Regions from separate parts of the Arthrobacter sp. Y3221087 genome, predicted to be linked through region 1. Evidence: riboswitches for the same ligand, from Rfam matches in the RefSeq annotation. Region 1 holds a riboswitch; each other region holds the start of a gene.

Evidence for each region. A riboswitch is a leader RNA that binds a small molecule or an ion and turns the genes downstream of it on or off. The one in region 1 is predicted to bind cyclic di-AMP.
Region 2: another riboswitch for cyclic di-AMP. It lies ahead of AC5RUO_RS08010 (LysM peptidoglycan-binding domain-containing protein); the one in region 1 lies ahead of AC5RUO_RS17430 (M23 family metallopeptidase).
Region 3: another riboswitch for cyclic di-AMP. It lies ahead of AC5RUO_RS13880 (aggregation-promoting factor C-terminal-like domain-containing protein); the one in region 1 lies ahead of AC5RUO_RS17430 (M23 family metallopeptidase).

What each region holds. Positions count from the first base shown of each region.
Region 1 covers NZ_JBNHFE010000007.1:122,445-128,604, reverse strand. The annotation lists gene AC5RUO_RS17450 (cold-shock protein) at 1-107, shown strand, start outside; gene AC5RUO_RS17445 (DUF3027 domain-containing protein) at 114-728, shown strand; gene serC (phosphoserine transaminase) at 811-1,941, opposite strand; gene AC5RUO_RS17435 (iron-dependent transcriptional repressor DtxR) at 2,224-2,919, shown strand; cyclic di-AMP (ydaO/yuaA leader) riboswitch at 3,050-3,269, shown strand; gene AC5RUO_RS17430 (M23 family metallopeptidase) at 3,280-4,101, shown strand; cyclic di-AMP (ydaO/yuaA leader) riboswitch at 4,230-4,408, shown strand; gene AC5RUO_RS17425 (C40 family peptidase) at 4,479-5,162, shown strand; gene AC5RUO_RS17420 (NlpC/P60 family protein) at 5,323-6,096, shown strand.
Region 2 covers NZ_JBNHFE010000001.1:1,678,177-1,684,336, reverse strand. The annotation lists gene AC5RUO_RS08035 (glucose 1-dehydrogenase) at 1-81, shown strand, start outside; gene AC5RUO_RS08030 (DUF1810 domain-containing protein) at 85-528, opposite strand; gene AC5RUO_RS08025 (DNA alkylation repair protein) at 512-1,099, opposite strand; gene AC5RUO_RS08020 (TraR/DksA family transcriptional regulator) at 1,096-1,452, opposite strand; gene AC5RUO_RS08015 (aggregation-promoting factor C-terminal-like domain-containing protein) at 1,474-2,826, opposite strand; cyclic di-AMP (ydaO/yuaA leader) riboswitch at 3,107-3,277, shown strand; gene AC5RUO_RS08010 (LysM peptidoglycan-binding domain-containing protein) at 3,281-4,138, shown strand; gene AC5RUO_RS08005 (protein adenylyltransferase SelO) at 4,274-5,749, opposite strand; gene AC5RUO_RS08000 (APC family permease) at 5,746-6,160, opposite strand, start outside.
Region 3 covers NZ_JBNHFE010000004.1:81,996-88,155, reverse strand. The annotation lists gene AC5RUO_RS13905 (glycosyltransferase family 4 protein) at 1-542, shown strand, start outside; gene tadA (tRNA adenosine(34) deaminase TadA) at 552-1,055, opposite strand; gene AC5RUO_RS13895 (phosphatase PAP2 family protein) at 1,117-1,920, shown strand; gene upp (uracil phosphoribosyltransferase) at 1,933-2,568, shown strand; gene AC5RUO_RS13885 (glyoxalase superfamily protein) at 2,614-2,988, shown strand; gene AC5RUO_RS13880 (aggregation-promoting factor C-terminal-like domain-containing protein) at 3,051-3,785, opposite strand; cyclic di-AMP (ydaO/yuaA leader) riboswitch at 3,791-3,950, opposite strand; gene AC5RUO_RS13875 (winged helix-turn-helix domain-containing protein) at 4,982-5,845, shown strand; gene AC5RUO_RS13870 (SixA phosphatase family protein) at 5,909-6,160, shown strand, end outside.

The sequences.
Region 1 (6,160 bases):
TGGACAATCTGTCCGGCACGCTTTCCAAAGGCAAATACCCGGAAGGCAACAAGGGCAAGGCAATCGCGGCTGCCCTGCGTAAGGTTGCCGACGAGCTGGACGTTTAGCATCCGATGAGTCCGGAAGCTGAACAGCCGCAGACGCAGGTGCACGACGCTGCAGGTGCCGCGACGGCTCCTGCAGCGGGAACAGCCCCGGCGGTAGCCAGGAACGCGCCAAAGCGCCGGGCAGGCGTGCCGGTATGGCGGACCGGCAAGCCCGACGCCTTTCTTGCCGGTGCCGTCGACACGGCCCGCACCGCGCTGGAGGGCATCACGGCCGCCGGGGACATCGGACGGCACCTCGCAGCCAAGAGCGAAGGCGACCGTTTGGTCACGCACCTGTTCGAGTCGAAGCTCGCCGGCTACGTCGGCTGGCAATGGTATGCGGTGGTAACCCGTAACTCCCGCTCCAAGGTGGTCACCGTCAGCGAGCTGGGCCTGCTGCCGTCCGAGGATTCGATCCTCGCTCCTGAATGGGTGCCGTGGGCTGAGCGCGTCCGTCCGGAGGACGAGCAGCAGCAGGAACGGGAAGCCTCCGAATCTGAAGAAGCCGCACCGGCAGTTTCCGCCGCGGCTGTTGCCGAACCTGACGCCGATGCCGGTTTCACGGAATCCGACGCCGCCGATGCCGATTTCACGGATGATCCCGCCACGCAGCCGACGGCGAACGACGCCGGCAGAGAGTAACTGCTGAACGTTCCCCGGCTGGGATACACAAACGGCGCCGTCCGGGCGAAACCCGGGCGGCGCCGTCGTACTTAAGGAAAGGCTACTTGCGGAGCTCGCCCACCACGTAGTCGATGCTGGCCAGCAGCGCGGAGACGTCGTCAGGCTCGATGGCAACGAACGTGGCAATCCGGAGCTGGTTGCGGCCCAGCTTCCGGTACGGCTCCGTGTCCACGATGCCGTTGGCGCGCAGGACCTTGGCTACGACGGCGGCATCCACTGATTCGTCGAAGTCAATGGTGGCAATGACGTTCGAGCGCTCATCCGGGTTGGCGACAAAGGGGGTGGCGAACTCGGCGGCGTCGGCCCAGCTGTAGATGCGCCCTGCCGAGTCGGCTGTCCGGGCCGCGGCGAAGTCCAGCCCGCCGTTTGAGTTCAGCCACTGCACCTGGGCGTCCAATGTCACCAGGGTGGACAGGGACGGGGTGTTGTACGTCTGGTTGAGGCGTGAGTTGTCAATGGCGGTCTGCAGGTCCAGGAAATCGGGAATCCAGCGGCCGCTTGCCTTGACCCGTGCGGCGCGTTCCAGCGCAGCAGGGGAGAACAGGCCAAGCCACAGCCCGCCGTCGGAGGCAAAGTTCTTCTGCGGTGCAAAGTAGTAGACGTCGCTCTCAGCCACATCGACGTCCAGGCCGCCGGCTGCAGAGGTGGCATCCACCAGCACCAGTGCATCCTCATCCGCACCTGCCACCCGCTTGACCGGTGCGGACACGCCCGTGGAGGTCTCATTCTGCGGCCAGGCATACACGTCCACGCCGGCCTCTGCCTGCGCCACCGGCCGGGTGCCGGGCTCGGACTTGATGATGGAGGAGGCGTCCAGGAACGGTGCCTTGTTGGTGGCGGCCGCAAACTTGGAACCGAACTCACCGAAGGACAAATGCTGGGCCTTCTGCTCCACCAGGCCGAAGCTGGCAACATCCCAGAACGCCGTGGAACCGCCCACGCCCAGGACAACTTCATATCCTTCCGGGGCGCGGAAGAACTGGCTGAGGCCCTCGCGGACTGAACCGACGAGGTTCTTGACCGGAGCCTGCCGGTGCGAGGTGCCCAGGACGTTCTTCGATGCGGCGGACAGCGCATCAATCTGCTCCTGGCGGACTTTTGAAGGTCCGGCGCCGAACCGCCCGTCCTTGGGGAGGAGATCGGCAGGAATAGTGATGCTTGGTTCGCTCACGGGGGCTCCAATTTCGGCGTGGACGCGCTTAGGTCCGGACGGGTGGATGGTCGCTGGCGCGCAGTCGGCAATGACTGCATCGAAGGCCTTTCCCATTCTGCCTGAACAGCTGATTCGGCGGGAACCGGGACCGTCATAGTCCAGCCACTGAGACGGGTTGCCGGGCGGCTTCCAACTATTCGGACTAAGTCAAAATAGGCTAAGCTAGCCAACGGACTACGTCGCGGTGAACAGCGATACGGTGGGACAACGCAAGGTACTGCGCTCGAGGAGCTGAGCTGGATGACGGATCTGATCGACACTACGGAGATGTACCTTCGGACCATTCTGGAACTGGAAGAAGAGAACATCGTTGCCCTGCGGGCCCGTATCGCGGAACGCCTGCGCCACTCGGGTCCCACGGTGTCCCAGACCATCGGCAGGATGGAGCGCGACGGCCTGGTTGTGGTCTCCGGCGACCGGCACCTGGAGCTCACTGAAGTCGGCCGCAAGCGCGCCACCGAGGTCATGCGCAAGCATCGCCTGGCCGAGCGGCTCCTGGCCGACGTGATCGGGCTGGACTGGGCTTATGTGCACGACGAAGCCTGCCGCTGGGAGCACGTGATGAGCGAGCGGGTGGAGCGGCGCATCTACGAGATGCTGGACCATCCCACCGAATCGCCGTACGGCAATCCGATTCCGGGCCTTGCCGCACTTGGTGGCCAGCCCGCACTTGCCTCCAGCGATACGGTGACGAGCCTCCTGGAAGCCATGAAGTCCTACGGGCCTGCGTCGGAGGTCACGGTCAGCCGGCTGGCAGAGCCCATCCAGGTGGAGCCGGAACTGCTGTCCCAGCTCGATGAGGGAGGCATCCGCCCAGGCGCCGCGGTAACTCTTGAACGTGTGGGCGACTACATCTCGGTCCGCGTGCCCGGCATTGAAGGCGCTCTGGAACTCCCGCCGGAGGTTGCCGCGCACGTGTTCGTTCACGTTCGCTAGGAAGGCCGACCGCCCGGTGTGACGCCGGTAACGCCAAGATAACGGAATTGTTACCTAGGGCCTTAAGCCCCTATAGTTGAACCAAGCGTTGATACAAAAGCGTTACCTGATCCGGAGCCGAGCTCTGCCAGCGGATCAGGAGCACGAGTCACTAACTGGCAGAGGCGGGGGAACCACAAGCGGCAGCGGGGGACTGCCTTGGGGTGAAGTCCGTCAGCAGCAAGCCTCTTCCAGTGAAGGAATCCCTCAGCGGATATCTCTGTGCCGAAGCTTGCTTACGGCGGACCGGGTCTTTGCACTCTCTGACCCGAATCCGACAGCTAACTTCGCAGGCTTTCCAGAGAGGAATCCTTCTTGTCCATGCAGACCTCCAGGGGGCGCCGCCGCGCCGCTGGCCCCGCTTCGGCGCCGCGCGTCGCCGAAGTCATCCACACGGAGCGCCCCCGCGATCTCCACCGTGATGCGCGGCGCCGTCGGGGTCCGTTCCGGCAGATCACCGAGTTCGCCTCGGCGAGCGGCATCGGCCAGAAGGCCGGCATGGCACTCGCCGCCACCGGCCTGGTGCTCACCGTTACTGTTCCGGCCACCAGCCCAGTCATGGCCACCGGCGAGACGGGCATTGCGCCTGTTGCGGCCGCCGCCGTCACCCCGCAGCCCGCTATCTCCGCCGAAGCCGGAGCGCAGATCGACTTCAGCCGCTCGGCCGTAGTGACCCAGGCGGATCCAGACGGCAAGCTCAAGCAGCTCCTGAGCGCCCAGTCCGCCGGCGCTGTTTCCCGCGCCGCATCCACCGGAAGCCTGGGCGCCCCGCTGGCGTCGCTGACCACAGCCTCGCCCTTCGGTTACCGCGTCAGCCCCATCACGGGTGGATCCGGCGACTTCCACCGCGGGCAGGACTACGTTGCCCAGTGCGGGACCTCGGTTCTCGCGGCTGCCACCGGCACCGTGACGTTCGTCGGCTGGCACCAGTTCGGCGGCGGCAACCGCGTGGTGATCGACCACGGAAACGGCCTGGAGACCACGTACAACCACCTCTCGTCCTTCAATGTGACTGAGGGCCAGACGGTCTCGCGCGGCGAGGTTGTGGCACTGAGCGGAACCACCGGAGCCTCCACCGGATGCCACCTGCACTTTGAGGTGCAGGTCAACGGCGAAGTAGTGGATCCGACGGGCTGGCTCTAGTCAAATGATTGCCGACTCTCGAATTGCCGTGACCAGCCGTGACCTTAATGTGACATTCAGTCAAAACTCCTGTACCGTCTAACTCGCGTCAACTTTTCCGAAGTTGACGCTCTTGTGCGGATTGCCTAACTCTGCCACCGCTCAAGGTCCGTTCGCATTTCATCGTCTGGCAGGGGCGGGGGAACCAATTTTGGCCTTCTTCACGGAAGGCCTTGGGGTTAAGTCGCAAAGCTTCCTTGAAGCGGCGCGGCCGGGTGACTCCCATCCGAATCCGACAGCTCACCTCGCAGGCATTGGGAGAGGCTACCTTCGTGTCTTCACGCCATAATTCTGCGCGCCACCGTGCGCAACCGGTCCGTACCAACCCTTTGGACGCCGTGTCCAAGGCTGTTAGTGCCAACGCCGGGACAGTGGGTCGCCAGGCTGCTGTTGTTGCAGCCGCTTCCGGCCTTGTCCTTGCCATGGGGCTGCCGGCCACCGCGGACACCACCGCCGGTGTCTCCGCTTCCACCGAGTCGGGTTCCGCGCAGACAGCACTTGCAGTCACCGCAGCACCTACCGCCACCGTTTCCTTCGAGCGCCCGGTGGTCACCACCGTCGCCGCTCCCGTTGTTGAACGCGTGACCGTGCAGTCAACCTCCGACGACGAGGACGAGACCGCCACTTCCGCCGAGTCAACGGCGTCAACCGCGGCAGAAAAGGTTGTTGCGACCGCCGCTTCTGCGGCCACCACCGGACTCGCCGCCATCGCCTACACGGGCATTGGCAGCCCCTACGTCTGGGGTGGCACCAGCCCCACCTCCGGTTGGGATTGCTCGGGCTTCACCCAGTGGGTTTACGCCCAGGCCGGCATCAGCATCCCGCGCGTGAACGCATGGACCGCCATGACCCCCACCTCCACCCCCCAGCCGGGTGACCTGGTGATGCAGAACGGCGGTGCACACGTCGGCATCTACGTCGGCAACGGCATGATGATCAGCGCACTCAACCCCTCCCAGGGCACTCTGCTGCACTCCGTCGCCGCCACCGGCACCTCCTCCTTCTACACCCTCGCAGGCTAATAGTTCTTGGGGCTTCGGCCCCGGGAACTATTTCTTTGCCCGCACTTTTTCGCTAAACCACCATCCCCGTTCGGGGCGCGCCGACGTACCCCCAAGATGCCGGCGCGTCCAAAACTCTCGGGTTGCCCACAGGCCCCGAGGTAATCGAAAGAGAGAACTGATGACTACTCGTGCTACCGCACGGCACCGTGCCGAGGTCACCAAAACCAGCTCGATCGCCGTCATTGCCAAGGCTGTGGGCGACAACGCCGGCGGCGTAGGTCGCCAGGCCGCCGTGATCGCTGCGGCCTCCGGCCTGGTGCTGACCAGCGGCGTCGCCGCCAACGCCGCCGACGCCAATATCCAGCGTGACTCCGCTCCGGCGTCCGCCCTGGAAGTTGAATCGGCCATCGAAGCTCCCATCTCCGCTGCTTCCACCATCGCCATCACCTACGAGAAGCCTGCCGTGACCACCACGCCGGCGCCCGTGGTCGTGGAAGAGCCCGAGGTTGTGGTAGAGGAAGCCGCGCCGGCGGCCCCTGCCCCGGTTGCCCAGACCGCTCCCGCTCCGAAGGTCACCGCCAAGGTTTCTGCTGCGTCTGCTCCTGCCGCGCCGGCTTCCGCCAGCGGCAAGGCTGCAGCCATCCTGTCCGCCGCCTACGCCCAGCTGGGTGTCATGCAGGACTGCACCATGCTGGTGACCAACTCCCTGGCGGCCGTTGGCATCAACTTCCACGACTGGCCTGCAGGCTACCTGTCACTGGGCCGCACGGTGAGCGCTGCCGAAGCCCAGCCCGGCGACCTGATCTACTACGCTGATGGCGGCGCCGGCATGGCGCACATTGCTGTCTACGCAGGCAACGGCCAGGCGGTCCACGGCGGCTACAACGGCAACCAGACGGTGGTCTTCAGCGCCAACGTTGGCTCCGGCCCGGTTTTCATCCGCGTCAACTAGTCCCCGCGTCCCCGGCCGGCGCCCCCGACGGCCGGCGATGGAGGAAGGACCCCTGCCCACAAAG
Region 2 (6,160 bases), on a different contig from region 1:
TACGTTTTCCTGGCCTCGCCCGAGTCCAGTTTCGTGCTGGGCGAGACGCTGAACGTCAACGGCGGCAGCCCCACCCCATAGTTCTTATGCCTGGTCCTGCCCGGCGAGCAGCTCATCGGTGGCTTCGTCGGGCTGGCCGTCGAAGAACTGTGCAAGAACGGTCTTGAGCACAGTTTCGCCGGGCGCCGCGCGGAGGAACAGCGTCATGGACGACTGCAGCTTGCGGGCGTCAATGCCGCCCAGAATATCCTCGGCCGTGCGCCCGGCGTGGTTGGTCAGCGCCTGTGCGCACTCCAGCAGGCGCGGGCCCAGCACGTCGTGCTCGAGGTATCCCCGGGCCTCGTCCAGTGACCTGATGGCATACTTCCGCGAGGTGGCGCTCTGCCCCAGCCCGGCGATCTGCGGAAAGATGAACCACATCCAGTGGCCGCTCTTGCTGCCCAGCTGCAGTTCGGACAAGGCCTGCTCATATGTCCCGCCGCTGTCCTGTGCAGCGACGAAGCGTTCAAGGTCATAGGGATCGTTCATGGGTGTCTCCTTGTCGGGGGGTGTTGGGACCGGGCGGGAAGCCGGCGCCTGGCGGCTGCCCAAGTACTGCTGCAGCCTGGCGCAGGCTGGTGTGCGGGTCCTGGGCCCACCGCGCCAGCACCACATCGGCGCGCTGCCTATCGCGCTCCGGCAGCCCGGCAAGCAGCGGCGCCACCACATCGGCCACGAGGGGGCCCTCCAGTTCCGCTGTGGAGGCGGAGCGGAGGAACCCTTCGATCCGGGTCAGGTCCGAGTGGCGCAGCCATCCGGACTTGGCTTGGAGCAGCACCACGGCAGCCAGCCGCCGCTCGAAGACCGGCCTTGCGCCAGGTTTAGGCCGGCCCCAGAGGACTGAGGCCAGCTGGACGGCGGCATCGTGGTCCAGGGCTTTGAATTTCCGCCGCGCATCACGGACGGTTCCCCGGACAGCGCCTATGGAGGCTCCGTAAGAGGCGAGGACCCCGCCCAGCCGGGTGGCGACGTCGTCCGCGCGGTACCAGGAGCCCTCGTTCTGCAGTGTACGGTCGATGAATTCCGCCGCCGCGGCAACAATGTCCGGCCCCGCCGTCACTGCCGGCCTGCCGCGGCGTGGTTGATGCAGAACGCGGTCCATGGCCGGGCTTCCAGCCTGCCCTCGGCAATGGCTTCGCCGCAGACGGCGCAGGTGCCATAGGTTCCGGCGTCCAGCCGGGCGAGGGCGGCCTCCACCTGGTCCAGGCCGGCGGCGCTCTGCTTCAGGAGTGCGGCCGCCTGGGACAGCTCGAAAGCGATCGTGGCGCCCTCGGGATCGTGTTCGTCGTCGACGTTTGAATTGAGCCGGGCCGAACTGGCCGAGGCGATGTCCGCGCGAAGGTCCGGAAGCAGCGCAGCCTTCCGCTTCCGCTCCTCCTCGAGCAGCACCCGGAACCGCTCAAAATCTGGCATGGAGAAAGCCTAGCGCGCCTCTCAGTACCAGTTCCTGGCTACGGAATGGTCCCACGCCGCGCAGGGTGTACGGTAGCGGTCCCGGATATACCCGAGCCCCCACTCGATCTGCGTACGGTAGCTGGTAAGCCAGTCGCTGCCGGCGCTTCCCAGCTTGCCGGGCGGCAGGGCCTGCGGAATCCCATAGGCCCCGGAGTAGGGGTTGGTGGCGGTGGTCAGCCAGTTTGATTCCTTGGTCCAGAGCTGGGCGAGGCACAGGAACTGGTCCTGGCCCCAGCCGTAGGCTGCAAGGCGGCCGGAGGCGTAGCTCTTGGCCGCAGCGGGATCGTTGACGGAGCCGCCTGGAACGGAGGGCACGACGACGGCGGGCGGGCCGGGGATCGCAGGCGCCGGGGCAAGAGGGGCGGGGTTCGCCGGCGCCGGGTTCACGGGAGCAGGATTTACCGGGGCCGGATTTAGCGGCGCGGGATTCGCTGGCACCGGCGCTGCCGGGACCGGGTTTGCCGGAGCGGGAGGTCTTTGAGCACCGGCAGGAGCAGCATCTGCAGCTGCCTGCCGGCGGGCCTGCTCCTCGGCAGCGGCTCGTTTAGCAGCCTGGGCCGCCTCATAGGCTGCAAGCGCCGCCTGGCCTTGCCGGTATTCGCCCTCGAGCGCCGCCGTCGTGCCCTTGAGGGACGCCAGCTGCGCGGTCAGCTCTCCGCTGCGCCGCTGCTCTTCGGCGACCTGGCGGGCCACCGCGTCCTGGGCGGAACGGGCAGTGTCCAGCTTGGCCTTCGCCTCTCCGGACAGGCGTTCGCGCTCCGCCCTGGCGGTCTTTTCCTGCTCCCCCAGCGCAGCGGTGGCTTTGCCGGCGGCCTCCGCCCGGCTGACCAAATCCGCGGTCTTGGCTCCCACCACCTCAACGACGTTGAGCCCGTGGATGCTGTTGTTCTCCAGAGCTTCCAGTGCCACAAAGAATCCCATGGTGGTTCCGCCGGTCTTGTACGATCTGGCGGCCAGCGCACCAACGGCCTGTTGATGCCGCTGCAACTCCGCGTCCGCCTGGGCAGCCCGGCCTGCGAGGGCATCCACCCTGGCCGTTGCGGCCTGCAGGGCGGCATCCGCCAGTGCATAGTCGGCTGCGGAGGCCACGGCGGCCGTCCCGAGCGCTTCGGACTCGGACCGCAGGCCTTGAAGCAGGCCCGTGATGTTCTCGATCTCGGCCGCCTTCCGGGCTTCAGACTGCTGCGCCTTCTGAACGTCTTCCCACGATGGGTACCCGCCCGGCGGAGGCTCATCCGCGGCCGCCGGAAGCACGGCAGCGGGGCCGGCGAGGGCAAGTGCCAGCAGCCCTGCCAGCAACGGGGGCTTGAACATGCTTCCGGTCAGGCGCATAGCTCCGAAGCTTAGCGGGTTTCAACACGAGGTTGAGGGTTGGACAGCCTCCCCCCGCTACCTTTATAGATTTGTGACATGAATAACAAGCCACGCCAGCTGCCAAATATCACGCGAGGTCAGAAAGGTGTGCTAGTACCTCCATACGATTGCTTAATACGATAGAAGCGCCTCGTATGTTACCCAAACGTGACAATTGCTCCGCGGTCGGGTTATGGTCTTCAGGTGTCCCTCCCAAACGGGACATTCCCATCAGTATGCCGAGCCCTGCCACTGACCCGGGATTCAACCGCTTTCCAGCTGGCAGGGACGGGGGAACCAAGTTTCCACGGCCGTTACGGCCTTGGGGTTAAGTCGATAGCGCCTCCGTCCATTGTGGGCGGTTGCCTTCGGCCGGGTATCTCCAACCCGAACCCGACAGCTCACCCCGCAGGCATGGGAGAGGCGATCACACGTGTCAAAAAATTTCCCTACCGCCCGTCACCGCGCGACTCCGGCCCGCTCAATCGCGCTCCAGGGCTTGGCTGCTTCCGCAAAGTCCCAGGCACGGACGCTCAGCCGTCCGGTGCTCGCAGTTGCCGCTGCGTCCGGCATTGCGTTCGGTGTTGGAGCTCCCGCCCATGCAGGCGTGACCGGCCCGGATACCACCGAAACCGCTAGCGTCCAGGCGTACAGCGCTCCGGCAGCCGCAGTGGCTGCCCCCGCTGCCGCAGTCCCTGCCGCCGGCAACGTCTACACCGTGGTTTCCGGAGACACCCTGGGCGCCATCTCGGCCGCTCACGGCGTCAGCCTGAACGATGTGCTGGCCGCCAACGGCCTGGACATCTCCACCATCATCTACCCCGGTGACCAGATCACCATTCCGGGCGCCGGCTACGTGGCACCTGCCGCTGCTCCTGCCCCGGCCGCACCTGCCCTGGCGAACACCGGCTCCACCGTGAACTATGCCTCCGCGGCCGTTGCCCCGGCTCCGGCCCCGGCTCCCGCACCTGCCGCGACCGGCACCGGCACCGGTGCAGCCATCCTGGCTTCCGCCTACGGCCAGCTGGGCGTGCAGCAGGACTGCACCGCCATGGTGGAGAAGGCCCTCCGCTCCGTCGGCAAGTCCGTCGGTGACCTGGCTCCCGGCCAGTTCTACCAGTACGGCACCACCGTGGGCACCCCCGCCCCCGGCGACCTGGTGATCACTGCAGGCCACGTGGGCGTCTACGCCGGCGACGGCCAGGTTGTCAGCGGCGGCGTGGACGGCTACAAGACCGAAGTCCACTCCATCAGCTGGCTCGGCGGAGCTTCCTTCGTCCGGGTAGCGTAGTTACCCCGCGCAACTGAAGCAGCCGCACCAAGAGCTGCGCACAGAAGGGCGGCAGCCGGGAAGACCCGGCTGCCGCCCTTGTCGTATTTAACGTGTTGCCACCGGGGCCCCGCCGCCACTTTGCGGCTCAGCCTGTCACGTGCCGCAGAACGTCATGTACTTGCCGAAGTCTTCCGGCGCGCCTTCGGCGTAACGTTCCAGCCCGGGTCGCTCTTCGTAAGGGGCGCCCACTGCTTCAAGGAGCCTGGTAAGCGGCTCCAGGTCGCCGCCGGTGGCCGCAGCGAGAGCCTCTTCCACCAGATGGTTGCGCGGAATGTACACAGGATTCACCCGGTCCATCCGGTCCGCATCCGGCTTCATGGACCGCCAGCGCCCGGCCCAGGCGTCGAATGCTGCCAGGTCCATGACCATGCCCCGGACAGGCCTGTCATTTCCACGCGCTGCTTCGCCCAGGTTGCGGAAGAACCGCGTGTAGTCCACCGGGCCGTCCTTCAGGATCGCAACCACCCCGTCCACCAGTTCGGATGCCGCTTCGGCCTCAGGGCTTCCCGCGGGGCTGCCGGGCAGGCCCAGCTTGGTCCTCATCCCGTCGAACCAAGCATCGCTGTACTGCCTGCGGAATTCGCCCAGCGCCTCCACGGCGGGAGCGACGGCCTGCTCCTGATCCTCGTTGATCAGCGGAAGGATCGACTCGGCGAGGCGCGCCAGGTTCCATTCGGCAATAACAGGCTGGTTGGCGTAGGCGTACCGCCCGCCCACGTCAATGGAGCTGTAGACGGCGGCGGGATTGAAATCGTCCATGAACGCACAGGGCCCGTAGTCGATGGTCTCGCCGGAAATGGTCATGTTGTCCGTGTTCATCACGCCGTGGACGAAGCCCACCAGCATCCATTGCGCCACCAGCGCGGCCTGGGCCGACACCACCGCCCGGAAAAGCGCAAGATACGGATTCTCAGCTTTAGCGGCGGCGGGGTAATGCCGGCTGATGGCGTGGTCCGCCAGGCGGCGCAGCAGCTCGAGGTTGTCCGTGGCCCGCGCATACTGGAAACTCCCCACCCGCAGGTGGCTGCTGGCCACCCGGGCCAGGACTGCCCCGGGCAGCATCTCGTCCCGGCGCACCAGGCGTCCGGTGCCGACGACGGCGAGAGACCTGGTGGTGGGAATCCCCAGCGCGTGCATTGCCTCACTGACGAGGTATTCCCGGAGCATGGGCCCGACGACGGCACGCCCGTCACCTGCACGCGCAAAAGGTGTGCGGCCCGAGCCTTTGAGGTGGATATCGCGCAGGCGGCCGTTGGCGTCCAGGATCTCGCCAAGCAGGAGGGCCCGCCCGTCCCCCAGGAGGGGTGAGTATCCGCCGAACTGGTGCCCGGCGTAGGCCTGGGCCACCGGCGCCGCCCCCTCCGGCACGTGGTTGCCCAGCAGCAACCGCACACCCTCCGCGCTGCGAAGGTAGGGGGCATCAAGCCCGAGCTCTTCCGCGAGGGCGTCGTTGAAGACCAGGAGCCGGGGCTCCGGAGCTTCCTCCGCCTGCCAGGGAACAGCCATGTCTGGCAGTTCGCTGGCGAAGCGGCTTTCGAGGATGACCGTTGATTCTGCAGCGGTAGTCATGGGTTAACCCTATCCCCGCGGTTGGTCCGTCGGTTGATCAGCCAGGTGACAAGCCATAGGATCACGCCGATTGCCATCAGCCCGCCGGCTACCTGGTACTGGATGATATTGCGGCCTACCCATGGTCCTGCGAGGAATGCACACAGCAGGGCTGCCACCAGCGGTAGTTGCCCCGGCGAGGTGAAGAAGACCTTACGGTTCGGGTCCCGCTTCCGCCGCAGCACCACGCAGGCCACGTTGACCACGGTGAAGACGCACAGCAGCAGGAAGGCCGTGGTGCCCGAGAGGTTCGCAACGATGTTGCTTGCGGGATCGCTGGTCACGTACAGGATGAGTCCCAGCGCGAGGATGGTCGAGAAGGCGATCCCCGCCCACGGGGTACGGCGCACGGGCAGGACCTTGCCCAGGGGA
Region 3 (6,160 bases), on a different contig from region 1:
TGGAAGCCCTCGCCCTGATCAAGGATCTTGAGTGGAGCGCAGCCATGGTGGGGTCTGACCAGGCGGACCCGGATTACGCGGCGGAGGTGCGGGCCGCCGTCGCCGCCAGCGGGCTGGACGACCGGCTCAGGATCACTGGCGAGCTCCTGGGCGACGCCCTGGAAGATGCGTGGGAGGCCGCGGACCTGAGCCTGCTGGTGTCCCGTGTGGAGGCGTTCGGCATGGTGGTCACCGAGTCACTGGCACGGGGAATCCCGGTGGTGGTGCGGCAGGGGACAGGTGCAGAGGAAGCGCTCGGGCTGGCACGGTTGCTGAACGACGACGGCGGCGCCAGGCTTCCCGGCGCGGCTGTACCGCTTGTGCCGGGGGACCGGGAGAACCCCGCGAGGCTCGCCGGCGTCCTGCGCCACTGGCTGCGGGACCAGGCAACGAGGGACGAATGGCGATCGGCCGCGCTGGCGGCCCGGGACCGGCTGCCAGGGTGGGACCAGACGGCAAGAATCGCCCTGGAGGCGTTGCAGCCCGGCGAGGAGGCGGAGTAGGACTTCCCGCTACAGACGGCTGCGGTGTCCGGCGAAGAAATCACGGAGCAGTTCCGCGCATTCGGCTTCCCGCACGCCGGAGTAAACCTCCACCCAGTGGTTGAGCCGGCGCTCGCGGAGGACGTCGAACACCGATCCCGCGGCGCCCGCCTTCTCGTCCCAGGCACCGAAGACAACCCTGGGAATCCGGGCGAGGACGATAGCGCCGGCACACATGGCGCACGGTTCAAGGGTGACCACCAACGTGCAGTCGGACAACCGCCAGCCGTCGGCCTTCCCGCCGTCGCGGGCCGCAAGCTCGCGCAGCCGCTCCGCTGCCTGGCGGATGGCCACCACCTCGGCGTGTGCCGTGGGGTCCCCAAGCTCCTCCCGCTGGTTGCGTCCGGAACCCAGCACCGCGCCGTCGGGCCCCAGCACCACGGCGCCGATTGGCACATCCTCTGTTGCAAGGGCGCGGCGGGCCTCCGCAAGGGCAAGACCCATCCACGTGTCGTGTTTTCCAGTGGAGACCATGGCTCAATGATAGTTTCGAAGGATACCCTGAGCCCGTGACGACCAGCCCCGGGAGGCACAAATGAGCACCGTCCGTGACCGCGTGGACAGATGGTTCAAACCATATGCCGCCCTGTGGCTGACCCTGATCATCGGTGGAACCCTTGTGCTTGCCATGGCGCTGCTGGGCGCCGAGGTGTACTCGGACGTGGTGGATGAGGAAGGCCTGGCCAGCCTCGATATTCCTGCACTCGACTATTCGCAGTCACTGCGGAACCCCGAAACGGACGCCTTCGTCACCGCATTCACAAACATCGGTGGCGGGGTCGGGATGCCCATCCTCGCGAGCATCCTCACCGCCTGGCTCACGTTCCTGAGCCGGTCCTGGCGGCCGCTGATCCTGGTTGGCGGTGCAGCCGCGGTGTCCACCACGGCAACCACGATCGGCAAGCGCCTGGTGGGCCGGACCCGTCCCGAACATACGGAGGCCGTGCCACCGTATGAAACCACGCCGTCCTTTCCAAGTGGCCATACCCTGAACACCACCGTGGTGATCGGCGTGCTGCTCTATATCCTGTGCCTGCACTTCTTCAAGCTGTGGGTCCGCATCACCGCCATCACAACGGGCGTGATCTTCATCATCGCGATGGGATTGAGCCGGGTATACCTGGGGCACCACTGGCTCACGGACGTGATGGCCGGCTGGCTGCTGGGCCTCGCGTGGGTGCTGATGGTCATACTTGCCCACCGGCTGTTCCACATGATCAGGCGGCGGGAGCACGTGGGCCCGGCACCCGATTTCGAGCATCCAGTGGTGCGGGATGTGGTGGTTGATGCCCTGCATCACGACGGCCCCGGCGGGCACGGGAAGGACAACGCCGGGTGATAGTTTTGACGCATGCGAACTCTCGTTGTGGACCACCCGCTCGTCGCCCATAAGCTCACCGTCCTGAGGGACAAAAACACCCCGTCCCCGGTGTTCCGGCAGTTGACCGAAGAGCTGGTGACCCTCCTCGCCTACGAGGCGACCCGCGAAGTCCGCACCGAACCCGTCACCATTGAAACGCCCGTCAGCAGTACCGTGGGAACCGCATTCACCAAGCCCACCCCGCTGGTGGTACCCATCCTGCGCGCCGGCCTGGGCATGCTCGAGGGCATGACCAAGCTCGTCCCCACCGCCGAAGTGGGGTTCCTCGGCATGGCCCGGGATGAAGAAACCCTGGACATCATCACCTACGCCGAACGGCTTCCCGAAGACCTCACCGACCGCCAGATCTTCGTCCTGGACCCCATGCTCGCCACCGGCGGAACCCTGCGCGAGGCTATCAAGTTCTTGTTCAAGCGCGGCGCCTCGGACGTCACCTGCATCTGCCTGCTGGCCGCACCTGAGGGCCTCGCCAAGCTGGAAGAGGAACTCGCGGACGCCAACGTGACGATTGTCCTGGCATCCATCGACGAGAAGTTGAACGACAAGTCCTACATTGTTCCCGGGCTCGGGGACGCGGGCGACCGCCTGTACGGCATCGCCGGCTGAGGTTCAAGCCTTCCAAGACCATGGGCTCAGCCGTAGCCTGTGCCCATGGACTGGAAACTTGAACTCGTGTTTGTCCCTGTGTCCGATGTGGACCGTGCCAAGGATTTTTACGTCAACAAGGTTGGCTTCAACGCCGATTTCGACCAGCGCCCCACCGACTCCATCCGCTTCGTCCAGCTGACTCCGCCGGGCTCGGCCTGCTCCATCTGCATTGGTGAAGGACTTACGGACGCCCCTCCGGGGACCGGTTCCAACCTCCAGCTGGTGGTCAACGACATCGAAGCCGCGCACCGCCACCTCAAGGAGAACGGCGTGGACGTCAGCGACGTGGACGTGCAGGGCTGGGGCCACTTCGTCTACTTCGCCGATCCGGACGGCAACAGGTGGGCAGTGCAGTACATCCCGGGACGGGATTCTTAAGCCCAAAAATCCCCGGCCCTCACGCACGGACAGCGGAAGGGCCGGGGAAATTCAGCAGCGGCTTAGTACCAGTTGTTGGCGTAGTGGAAGTTCAGCGCGCCACAGGGGGACTGGTAGCGCTCCTTGATGTAGTTCAGGCCCCAGTTGATCTGTGTGCGGTAGTTGGTGAGGTAGTCCGCACCGGCGCTGGCCATCTTCTCGGCGGGCAGGGACTGGACGATGCCGTAGGCACCGCTGCTGGGGTTGGTGGCCGTGGTGGTCCAGTCGGATTCCTTGGTCCAGAGCGTCACCAGGCACTGCATCTGGTCCTGGGCCCAGCCGTAGGAACCAAGCTGGCCGGCGGCGTAGGCCTGCGCGCCTGCCGGGTCATTGACCGCGACGACGGGAGCCGGCTCGGGTGCAGGTGCCGGAGCGGGCTCCGGTGCGGGTGCGGGCTCGGGTGCCGGAGCAGGCTCAGCCGCGGGGACGGGCTCCGGCGCGGGTGCGGGGGCCGGCTCGGCGGCCTGGGGAACAACGTTGATTTCGGCGGGGGCGGGAGACTCGGCCGGGTTGGACCGGATCTCGCTCTTCTCGATGCTCATCTGCGAATCGGAGTCCGCCGCCGTGGTGCTTGTGGTGGACGCCGCGGGAATAAAAGCATTCGTCGCCTGGCCGGCGGCGCCGAGGCCTACCAGCAGCGCACCGGACGTTACGAGGACCGCGGCACGCTTGCCGAGGGTGAACTTCTTGCCTTCCGGACGCTGGAAATCGCTGTCGGAACCCTGTTTCGGGCGCGGTTTAGCCGGGAATGTAAACATGATGAATCGCCTCTCACACCTGCGGAGTTAGCTGTCGGGTTCGGATGAGGGCATCCGGCCGCACGGAAATATCACGTGCTGGCTTAACCCCAAGGGCAAATCAATGCCCGGGACGGTGGGTCCCCCGCCTCTGCCTTCGATCAAGCGGAATCCGGGAAGTGGCAGAGCTTGGCGTCATCCGGATATACGGCCCGAACGGGAACCGTACCCAATCGACGCTACAGGAGTTCAGCGCTTAAGTCACATTTAGGTAACGGACATCACGATGACGGCGCGTCGACTTGTGCCAGTCGGCGCACAAGTGCAGGTGGAGGGCCATGCGTCTGGCCCGGCTGTGATGCGGCCGTGACCTTCCCTTCGTGGGCCTGGCTATTCATTGCGTTGGAAAAGTCCCGTCCGCTGGTTCCCTCCGCGGCCGAGGCCTGGCCTCTTCACCCAAACGGGGCGGTCCTGGGCGGCGTCCATCGCGATGAGTAACAGCGCCTGGACCTCCGGTGTGGACGGGCGGAGCCTGCGCGGCAGTTCAAGCCGTCGAACTTGGGAGCATCGCATCCAGTGGTCACAGTCCAGTCGACCGTACATACGGCGCTCGCGGCCGGGAGGTATTCGGCCCGGACGCGTGGGCCAGGTGCAGGGAGCGGAGTTGATCCTGGGCCTGCGGGACGATAAACGCGGGCTTGCGGGAAAATTTCTTCCCTGCTCCGCGCGCCGCTGGACACGCGCCGGGGCAGTAGGGGGCGATTTTGGCAATTCGCACTCACTTGAATAAAAAACTTCGCGGAGTCGCCTTTCGCGAAGAATATTCTGCCAACAGCCCTATTCGTGGCGGCAAATCGGATAACGAATGTTATTCTTTGGCTTCCGCCAGAATCGTGATCTGCGCCACAATAGAGCATTTCGTCTCACAATGCGGACGATTCGATCCATTGTTACTTGCAAGTTGCCATTGTTACGCTGCACACTTCCAATGTGAACAAGAACTCAACAGCACCTGCAGCCGCAGAATATTGGCCCAGCACATCAGCTGCTGCCGACATGCGCTGTTGTCGAATGCACGCCTGACCTTCTCCACCCATCGAAGTTCTTAGGCATTCGCCCCCCAGCCCAGCGTCGGGCGCCCCTCCCCAGTTCGCATTGCGGGGAAACCCAGCATTCGAGCCGCGATGGCGGCCATTCACATTGAGGTAAGCAATCCCATGTCTGTTGCATCCGGATACGTCCACATCTCTGTCCGTAACGCCGCCAAGGCAGGCCAGCCCTCCGGCCTCCGCCCCGGATTTGGCCCGCGCCCGTCAATTTCGCCGTCTTCCGGAAGCAGCTTTCCCGCCCAGGGCTACGCGCCGCAGGGCTACAACCCCAACTCCTACGGGCAGCTCCGCGCCGTTCCCACGGCTGACTCCGCTCCCGTAACGGCACCCACGCCCGTGGTGGCAGGACCCAACGCCGTCCGCCCGGTGGCCAATGACAATGTTGCCCGCGGGTTCGTCCTGTACATGGGCATCGACGAGGAAACCGCTGCAGCTGCCGGCACCTCCATCGCCAAGCTTGCGCAGGAAATCCGCGCCTACGCCCAGTCCCTGGTAACCGGCGCCGAAAGCTACGCAGCCGTTGCCGTTGCCCCGGCCGGCACCCCCGGTTCCGCGCTCGACGTCGTCCGTTCCACCTTCGGCGACCCCACCGTGAACTCCCGCCAGCGCTCCGAGACGCCCCGTCCGCAGCAGCCGCAGGAGCCGCGCCCGTCCGGCGTGCTGATCGACCTTGCCCGCCGCGAAGTCCACCTCGACGGCGAATCGCTCAACCTGACGTTCAAGGAGTTCGAGCTCCTCAACTACCTGGTGGAGAACGGCACCCGCACCGTGGGCCGCGACGAACTGCTCGAAGGCCTGTGGCGGAACGCCGAGGAAGTGCCCAACGAGCGCACCATCGACGTCCACATCCGCCGCCTCCGCTCCAAGCTGGGCCGCCTCGCCAACACGGTCCGCACCGTCCGCGGACAGGGCTACCGCTTCTACGAGCACCCGGAAGTAGTGGTCTGGGCCGCTCCTGAATACTCGATCTGACCCAGGTCTTCCAACCAGCACCCGTCCCGTTTGGGGCGGGTGCTTGTTCGTTAAGCTTGGGGCATGAGTGAGCACCATCTTCGCCGCCTTGTGATCATGCGCCATGCCAAGGCGGACTGGCCCGGCGGTGTGCCCGACCACGAGCGGCCGCTGGAGGAGCGCGGCCACCGGGAGGCGCCGCTGGCCGGGCGCTGGCTGCTCAAGCACAACATCGTCCCGGACTTCATCCTCTGCTCCAGCGCCCTGCGCACGCGCCAGACCTGCACCTGGGTGTGCTCGGAACTGGGGGACAAGGCACCCACGCCGAAGCTGGAG